DNA from 2 places in the Mesorhizobium cantuariense genome. Region 2 is predicted to be linked to the other one. Evidence: predicted binding sites of a transcription regulator. Region 2 holds the regulator's gene; the other holds the start of a gene.
What was found. The regulator LexA, encoded in region 2, represses DNA repair genes until DNA is damaged. The targets are predictions, from matches to a motif close to TGTTCNNNNTGTGTTCNG.

Region 1 (4,426 bases), 110 kb from region 2:
GCACGCATCTGCGCATCGTCCATGACGGCTTCGCCCGGATGACAGTGCCCGCGGTTGCCATGGCCGGTGCCAGCTGCCGGCTTTCGCTCGACGCAACCGCTTCCCGCAAGCCAATCGCCGCAAACACGCCTCGCCTCTTGCTGCTTGCAGCCTGAGCGACATACACAGCAACGGAGACATACAATGAGCGGCCTTGCCAGTCTGGTGCCGATGGTGATCGAGCAATCGAGCCGCGGCGAACGTGCCTTCGACATCTTCTCACGGCTGCTGCGCGAGCGCATCGTCTTCATCAACGGCGAGATCAACGACGACATCTCGGCGCTGGTCTGCGCGCAGTTGCTGTCGCTGGAATCGGACAATCCCGACAAGGAGATCTCGCTCTACATCAACTCGCCGGGCGGCGTGGTGACCAGCGGTTTCGCCATCTACGACACGATGCAATATATCAGCTGCCCGGTGTCGACCGTGTGCATGGGCTTTGCCGCCTCGATGGGCTCGTTCCTGCTGATGGCAGGCACACCGGGACGTCGGATCTCGCTGCCGAACGCCACCATCCTGCTGCACCAACCGCTGGGCGGGTTCCAGGGCCAGGCCTCCGACATCCAGCGCCATGCCGAGCGCATCGGCCGGACGAAACGGCACATGGCTGAGCTCTACGCGCAGCATTGCGGCCGTACCTATGAAGAGGTCGAGCGCACGCTGGATCGCGATCACTTCATGACGGCCCGAGAGGCCCAGGCCTGGGGCATCGTCGACCACGTTTTCGACACGCGCAAAAAGGCGGCGTAAAGACAGGGGCCTATCCGGCTCCTGCCGGTTGCCGAAGATTTGACGATGCTGGTCTGGTCCCGTCGCCGGCACGTCACTATAGTCCTGAGATGACCGACACTCATCCGCCCAGACCATTGCACCGCATCATCGCCGTTGTGGTGCTCGCTTTTGCCGGCCTCGTGAGCGGAGCGGCTTTTGCCGAGGACAGTTCGCCGGCGCAGAAAGGCACCCTGCCCGGCGTGACCGGCGACTATCGCATCGCCAAGCCGGCTCCCAAGCCCGAACCCGATGACGCGTTTCCCAGCAACGGCAACGGTCAGTTCAAGATCGGCGATACGGACGTCAGGATTTCCGGCAGCATCACCGTCGATGTCGGCGCCGGCTCAATCGGTCTGCCGCGCCACTGATAGTGCGTATGTGCCGGCGTGCTGCGCCTATCGCCAACAAGACAATCCGCACATAAAAATGGCCCCGCCGTGCTTTGCGCGAACGGACGGGGCCTTTTTGGATCTCAAATCCAATTTTACCGGGAGTGTACTGCCGGCGTTTGATTTCGGATGCACCGCGGCATTCAGCCGACGATCCGACTAGCAGTCTCTAATTTTTACGGGATATGGCAGGTCACGGTTTGTCGGGTGGCGCAAACGCTAAACCCTGGCACTTATGCCTGCCGCGGCTCCAGTGACAACTGGAACCCTAGGGGACGATCCGGTGGCGTCATAGCTCCGCTCCTCTGTCCGTTGCGATTGTTGTCAATTCGAAGCACAAATCGCGAATGCCTGCGGCGTCTCGCAGGCCGCCTCTGCGCGGCGAGACCATCGAAAGACGGCCGGCTTCGTTGACTGCTGGAGACTGCGCCCCTGAGTCCGTGGCGTCAACCATCAATAGCCGGTTACCGAAAAATGTGATCGCTGGGAGGTTACGTGCAAGTCAGTTTTTGCACAGCTTTGTCAGGAGCGTGTTCGGCCTTTGTTCTTTCCGCTTGCCCGTTCACGCGAAAGACGCTTAAACGCTTTTGTCGGGAATTGTGGCGTCTCTCGACGTGGCGGCAAAACTACCTACATAGGGGATGGCCGGGAAAACCCGCCATTCCAGGAAATTCCAGATTCTGAGGCGGCGACCGGCGATGGCCGACCATAAATATCTTTCCATTCGCGGGGCGCGCGAACACAATCTGAAGAATGTCGATCTCGACCTGCCGCGTGACAGCCTGATTGTCATGACCGGCCTGTCGGGTTCCGGCAAATCGTCGCTCGCCTTCGACACCATCTACGCCGAAGGCCAGCGCCGCTATGTCGAAAGCCTGTCGGCCTATGCCCGGCAATTCCTCGAAATGATGCAGAAGCCTGATGTCGACCAGATCGACGGCCTGTCGCCTGCCATCTCGATCGAGCAGAAGACGACCTCGAAGAACCCGCGTTCGACCGTCGGCACCGTCACCGAAATCTACGACTACATGCGGCTTCTGTTCGCGCGCGTCGGCATCCCCTATTCGCCGGCCACCGGCCTGCCGATCGAGAGCCAGACGGTTTCGCAGATGGTCGACCGCGTGCTGGCAGTCGAGGAAGGCACGCGCCTGTTCATCCTGGCGCCGATGGTGCGCGGCCGCAAAGGCGAGTACCGCAAGGAACTGCTGGAACTGCAGAAGAAGGGCTTTCAGCGCGTCAAGGTCGACGGCGTCTTCTATGAGATCGCCGACGTGCCGGCGCTCGACAAGAAGTACAAGCATGACCTCGACGTCGTCGTCGACCGTATCGTCGTGCGCGGCGATCTGGCAACGCGGCTTGCCGACTCCATCGAAACCGCGCTGAAGCTGGCCGAAGGGCTGGCGGTCGCCGAATTCGCCGACAAGCCGCTCGATTCCAGCCAGACCGGCGAGGATTCGGTCAACAAGTCGAAGAACGAGACGCATGAGCGCATCCTGTTCTCGGAAAAATTTGCTTGCCCGGTCTCCGGCTTCACCATTCCGGAAATCGAACCGCGGCTGTTCTCGTTCAACAACCCGTTCGGTGCCTGCCCGACCTGTGACGGGCTCGGCAGCCAGCGCGCCATCGACGGCAATCTGATCGTGCCCGACGAAAACATCTCGCTGCGCGACGGCGCCGTCAGCCCGTGGGCCAAGTCGACCTCGCCCTATTACGCGCAGACGCTGGAAGCGCTGGGCAAAGCCTTTGGCTTCAAGCTCGGCGACAAGTTCAAGGATCTGACCGAAGAGGCAAAGGAAGCCATCCTGCGCGGCACCGGCGAGCGCGAGATCACCTTCCAGTACGATGACGGCCTACGCTCCTACAAGACGACGAAAACCTTCGAAGGCGTCATCCCCAATCTCGAGCGGCGCTGGAAAGAGACCGAATCCGCCTGGATGCGCGAGGAAATCGAGCGCTTCATGTCGGCCACGCCTTGCCCGGTCTGCAAGGGCTATCGGCTGAAGCCTGAGTCGCTGGCGGTGAAAATCGCCGGCAGGCACATCGGCGAAGTCACCGAGCTTTCCATCCGCAAGGCCGACCAGTGGTTCACCGACCTGCCGGCGTCACTCAACGACAAGCAGAACGAGATCGCGGTGCGCGTCTTGAAGGAAATCCGTGAGCGGCTGCGCTTCCTCAACGATGTCGGGCTCGACTATCTGACCCTGTCGCGCAATTCCGGCACGCTGTCGGGTGGCGAGAGCCAGCGCATCCGTCTGGCGTCGCAGATCGGCTCCGGCCTCACCGGCGTGCTCTATGTGCTGGATGAGCCATCGATCGGCCTGCACCAGCGCGACAATGCGCGCCTGCTCGATACGCTGAAGCATCTGCGCGACATCGGCAACACGGTGATCGTCGTCGAACATGACGAGGACGCCATCCTGCATGCCGACTATGTCGTCGACATGGGCCCGGCTGCCGGCATCCATGGCGGCGAGATCATCGCCCAGGGCACGCCGCAGCAGGTCATGGCCAATCCCAATTCGATCACCGGCAAATACCTGTCGGGCGCGCTTGAAGTGGCGACGCCCGGCGCCAGGCGTGAGGCGAAGAAGAACCGCCGCCTGAAGATCGTCGGCGCACGCGGCAACAATCTGAAGAACGTCACTGCCGAAATCCCGCTCGGCACCTTCACCGCCGTGACCGGCGTGTCGGGCGGCGGCAAGTCGACCTTCCTGATCGAGACGCTGTTCAAGGCGGCCTCGCGCCGCATCATGGGCTCGCGCGAACATCCGGCCGACCACGACCGCATCGAGGGCCTCGAATTCCTCGACAAGGTCATCGACATCGACCAGTCGCCGATTGGACGGACCCCGCGAAGCAACCCCGCCACCTATACCGGCGCCTTCACGCCGATACGCGACTGGTTCGCCGGCCTCCCCGAAGCCAAGGCGCGCGGCTATCAGCCGGGACGCTTCTCGTTCAACGTCAAGGGCGGCCGCTGTGAGGCCTGCCAGGGCGACGGCGTCATCAAGATCGAGATGCACTTCCTGCCCGACGTCTACGTCACCTGCGACGTTTGCCACGGCAAGCGCTATAACAGAGAGACGCTCGACGTCGTGTTCAAGGGCAAGTCGATCGCCGACGTGCTCGACATGACGGTCGAGGAAGGCGTCGACTTCTTCGCCGCCGTGCCCGGCGTGCGCGACAAGCTCGAAACGCTGAAGCAGGTCGGCCTCGGCTACATCCAC
Region 2 (4,426 bases):
GGTCGTATCCGGCTGACCATCGACGTGACGTCGACCGCTCGGCCGAAATTGCGCTATGCGCCGAAGCGGGTGCGGCTTTCGGCACGCAAGATCCCGGACGGCATGACCGCCGGCTCCCTCATCACCGGCTACGTCAAGCTGTTGCCGCCGACCGGGCCGGTGCGGCCGGACAGCTACGACTTCTCCTTCGACAGCTATTTCGCCGGCATCGGCGGCAGCGGGTTCTTTCTCGGCAATCCAAAACTTGCCGTCACCGATGACGACGACATGCCGCTGTCGGCCCACCTTTCCTCAAGGATAGAAAAAGCCCGTGAAGGCATTGCCGACCACATCAGGGGCAGCGTCGGCGGCGCCGAAGGCGAGATCGCCGCGGCGCTGATCGTCGGCGTGCGCGCCGGCATTCCCGATGAAATCAATGAAACGATGCGGCGTACCGGCATCTACCACATCATCTCCATTTCCGGACTGCACATGGCGCTGGTCGCCGGCACCATCATGGGGTTGCTGCGCGGTGCCTTCGCCTTGTTTCCGGACTTTTCCGCGCGTCGTCCGGTCAAGAAATATGCCGCCGCAGTGGCATTGTTCTCGATCGCCGCCTATCTCATCATCTCCGGCGTCGTCGTTGCCGCCGAGCGCAGCTTCATCATGCTGGCGGTGATGCTGATTGCCGTGCTGTTCGATCGGGCAGCACTCACCATGCGCAATCTGGCGATTTCGGCGATCGCCGTCATTATGGTGTCGCCGCACGAGGTGGTCGGCCCGAGTTTCCAGATGTCGTTCGCCGCGACCGCAGCACTTGTCGGTGCCTATGCCGGCTGGTCGGATCATCGCGCGGGGAAAACGAGACCGCCGCCGCCAAAGCGATCCTTGCCAAGTTTCCTGACACGAAAGTTCATGCTGGCGGCGGGCGGCCTTGCCGTGACCTCCATCATCGCCGGCAGCGCCACAGCGCTGTTTGCCATCTGGCATTTTCAGCGTGTGTCGCCGCTCAGCCTGTTCGCCAATCTGGCAGTCATGCCGATCGTGACAGTGGTCATGTTTCTAGGCGTTGCCAGCGCGCTGCTGATGCCGTTCGGATTGGACTGGCCAGCCCTCTACCTGATGGGCAAGGGCCTGACGGTGATGATCGCCATATCGGGTTGGATATCCGAGCGTTCGCCTGTCGATGGGGTTGGGCTGATTTCGCAGCAGTCTGTCCTGCTGGTGACCATTGCCCTGGTCATCGCGACGATGGCGACGACATGGCTGCGGCTCGCAGCCCTTCCCTTCGCGCTTGCCGGCCTGCTGACCGTCTCGGATACGCGCGCGCCGGATGTGCTGATCTCGGAGGACGCACGGCTGGTTGCGTTGCCGATTGGTGGCGGCGAACTCGCGGTCAGCCGGGCAAGGCCGAACGAATTCACCGTCGACAACTGGAAACGTGCGCTGACATCCGAAACCGTTGTCGTGCCGGAGGTGTTTGACAAGGGCGACGGACAATTCGAGATCGCGGATGCCACAGAACTGCCGCCGGGATCGCCGTTCTATTGCACTTCAGGCGTTTGTCTGGCCAAGCATCCGTCCGGTGCCATCATTGCTTATGTCGAAGACCGCAAGGACACTTGGAAAGCCTGCGGCTTCGCCGAGTTGATCGTTATCAATGACGCCACCGCCTATGACGCCTGTCACAACCCGCTGGTTCTCGTCATCACCAAGCGGCAACTGGCTCGCAAAGGCAGTGCGGCCGTCTTCTTCGATCGCCAATCGGCAACCACACCGGCGACGGCCAGCTTCGCGGTGGATAGGCCATATCGACCCTGGCACGCGCAGCGCAAATTCTCACGCGAGGCGAGGGGACTGCCGCCCTTCAAGAGGCCCGAGAAGCCAGTGGTCAGCCCGCAACTGCCTCAGTAGCGGCGGATCAGGCCGACGAGCTTGCCCTGCACCTTAACCCTGTCCGGTCCGAAAATACGCGTTTCATAGGCCGGGTTGGCGGCTTCAAGGGCAATCGAGGCACCCTTGCGGCGGAACCGCTTCAGCGTCGCTTCCTCTTCATCCACCAGCGCCACGATGATTTCGCCGGGGCTCGCCGTATCGGCGTTGCGGATGATGACGGTGTCGCCGTCGAAGATGCCGGCGTCGATCATCGAGTCGCCCTTGACCTCCAGGGCATAGTGCTCGCCGCCCATGATCATGTCCGGCGGCACCGAGATCGAATGTGTCTGATGCTGGATGGCATCGATCGGCACACCGGCGGCGATGCGGCCCATCACGGGGATCGACACGGCGGAGACCACGTCGTCGTCATTGCCGGCCGAAGGCATCCGCGAAGACGCCGGCTTGATCTGCCGGCCAAGGCCGCCTTGACCAAGACTGCCCTGGATGACGCTGGGAGAGAACTTTCTTGCCGCGTTGAGGCCGGGCGCAATCGAGTCCGGCAGCCGCAACACTTCCAGCGCGCGTGCCCGATTGGGCAGCCGGCGAATGAAGCCGCGTTCCTCCAGCGCCGTGATCAGCCGATGAATCCCGGATTTGGAGGCAAGGTCGAGCGCCTCCTTCATCTCGTCGAAGGATGGCGGAATGCCGCTTTCCTTCAGGCGTTCATGGATGAACATCAGCAGTTCGTGTTGCTTGCGCGTCAGCATAGCGGCCCCCAGGGTACCTGAAACCAGAATCAGAAAACAAACCCAGAACAAACACTATCTGTTCCAGTTGTGTTCTGCAACTGTTTAAAGTTTAATGAATTTATTAAGGGGGTCGAAATTATTCGGCGGTTGCCAGCGGGCCGCCATCACGATTGCGCGCCGCCATAATGCGCTTGCCGGCATTGAAATTATTATGGTTAATGGGCTGTGGCCCATCCTCGGCCCTAGGGTTGGCATCAGCCGCCGGTGGACCCGCGACCGGGGGCATTTTCAGCTTTCCGGGCGTTCGTTTACCGTGAACGAAACGAAGCCAAAATGCCAACCTTGGTTAGCTATTGCAGCCAGCGCGGCACCCGGCGGGGAACGCATTTGTGAGCTGGAAATTCGTCCCTCGGACATCCGACCAGGAGGTGAGGCCGGCGACAACGGATCGTCGAGACGGCTGCGTCAGGTAACGGCCTCCTTGACGGCGAAACGCTGATCCTGCCATGCACCCGTGCGCAGAATGTCTTCCAGCGCCTCAACCGCCAGCCACACATCCCTGTAGCCGACATAGAGCGGCGTAAAGCCGAAACGGATGGTCGACGGCGCGCGGAAGTCACCGATCACCCCGCGCTCGATCAGCGCCCGCATGATTTGATAGCCATGATCGTGAAGGAACGACACCTGGCTGCCGCGTTTGGTCGCGTCGCGAGTGCTTTCCAGCGTGAGACCATAGGCGCCGCACTTTGCTTCGACGAGTTGGATGAACAGTTCGGTCAGCGCGACGCTCTTTTTTCGCAAGGCCGCCATGTCGACGTCGTTCCAGATGGCAAGCGCACCTTTGAGCGCCCGCATCGACAGGACCGGCTGCGTGCCGCACAGAAAGCGGCGGATGCCGGTGCCGGCCACATACCCCCGTTCGAAGGCAAAGGGCCGCGCATGGCCCCACCAGCCGCTGAGTGGCTGGCTGATCTCGCCGTGGTGACGCTGCGCGGCATAGATGAAGGCAGGCGCACCCGGACCGCCGTTAAGATACTTGTAGGTGCAGCCGATGGCGAAATCGGCATCTGCTTGGTCGAGTTCGACCGGCAGAGCGCCGGCGGTGTGGCAGAGATCCCAGACGATCAGCGCTCCGGCCGCATGAGCCTTGCGCGTCAGCGCCGCCATGTCGCGCAGTTCACCCGATTTGTAGTTGACGTGGTTGACCAGCACCACCGCGACGCTTTCGTCGATCAGCTCTTCGATGGTTGGCGCGTCGACGCCCGCGAGGCGCAGCAGGACGCCGTCTCGGGTCGAGGCCACGCCTTCGGCGATGTACAGGTCAGTGGGAAAACTGTCACCCTCGGCGACGATGGCCAACCGGCCTGGCCGCATCTCCAGCGCAGCATGCAACACCTTGTAGATGTTGGTCGACGTCGTATCGCAGACGACGGTCTGGCCGGCCGCGGCTCCAATCAGGCGTCCGAGTTGATCGCCGAGTTCGATCGGCATCTCGAACCATCCGGCCGTATTCCAGGCCCGGATGAGATCCTGGGCCCATTCCTGGGTCGCCGCCTGCTGCAGCTCGCCGAAAACGGCATGCGACGCTGCCCCAAGTGAATTGCCGTCGAGATAGATCACCCCGTCCGGCAGAATGAAACGATCGCGCATGGCCCGCAGCGGATCCGTCGCATCCATCGCTTCGATTGCAGCGAGATCAGGAATTCCACTCATGGTCAGTCCTCGGTTGTTCGCGAAGGGTTTCCCGCCACAGCGCGTCCCTGTTTTCATTTGACGCTGTCAGAGCCGGGTGCGGACGGTCCACAGCTCCGGGAACAGCA

Region 1: the regulator LexA is predicted to act here: its motif matches at 1,731-1,748, upstream of uvrA (excinuclease ABC subunit UvrA).

What each region holds. Positions count from the first base shown of each region.
Region 1 is NZ_JBHRVD010000001.1:3,422,284-3,426,709, forward strand. It holds gene ACFOJ9_RS16545 (SRPBCC family protein) at 1-155, shown strand, start outside; gene ACFOJ9_RS16550 (ATP-dependent Clp protease proteolytic subunit) at 184-789, shown strand; gene ACFOJ9_RS16555 (hypothetical protein) at 879-1,178, shown strand; gene uvrA (excinuclease ABC subunit UvrA) at 1,898-4,426, shown strand, end outside.
Region 2 is NZ_JBHRVD010000001.1:3,308,918-3,313,343, reverse strand. It holds gene ACFOJ9_RS15915 (ComEC/Rec2 family competence protein) at 1-1,893, shown strand, start outside; gene lexA (transcriptional repressor LexA) at 1,887-2,624, opposite strand; gene kynU (kynureninase) at 3,072-4,319, opposite strand; gene kynA (tryptophan 2,3-dioxygenase) at 4,386-4,426, opposite strand, start outside.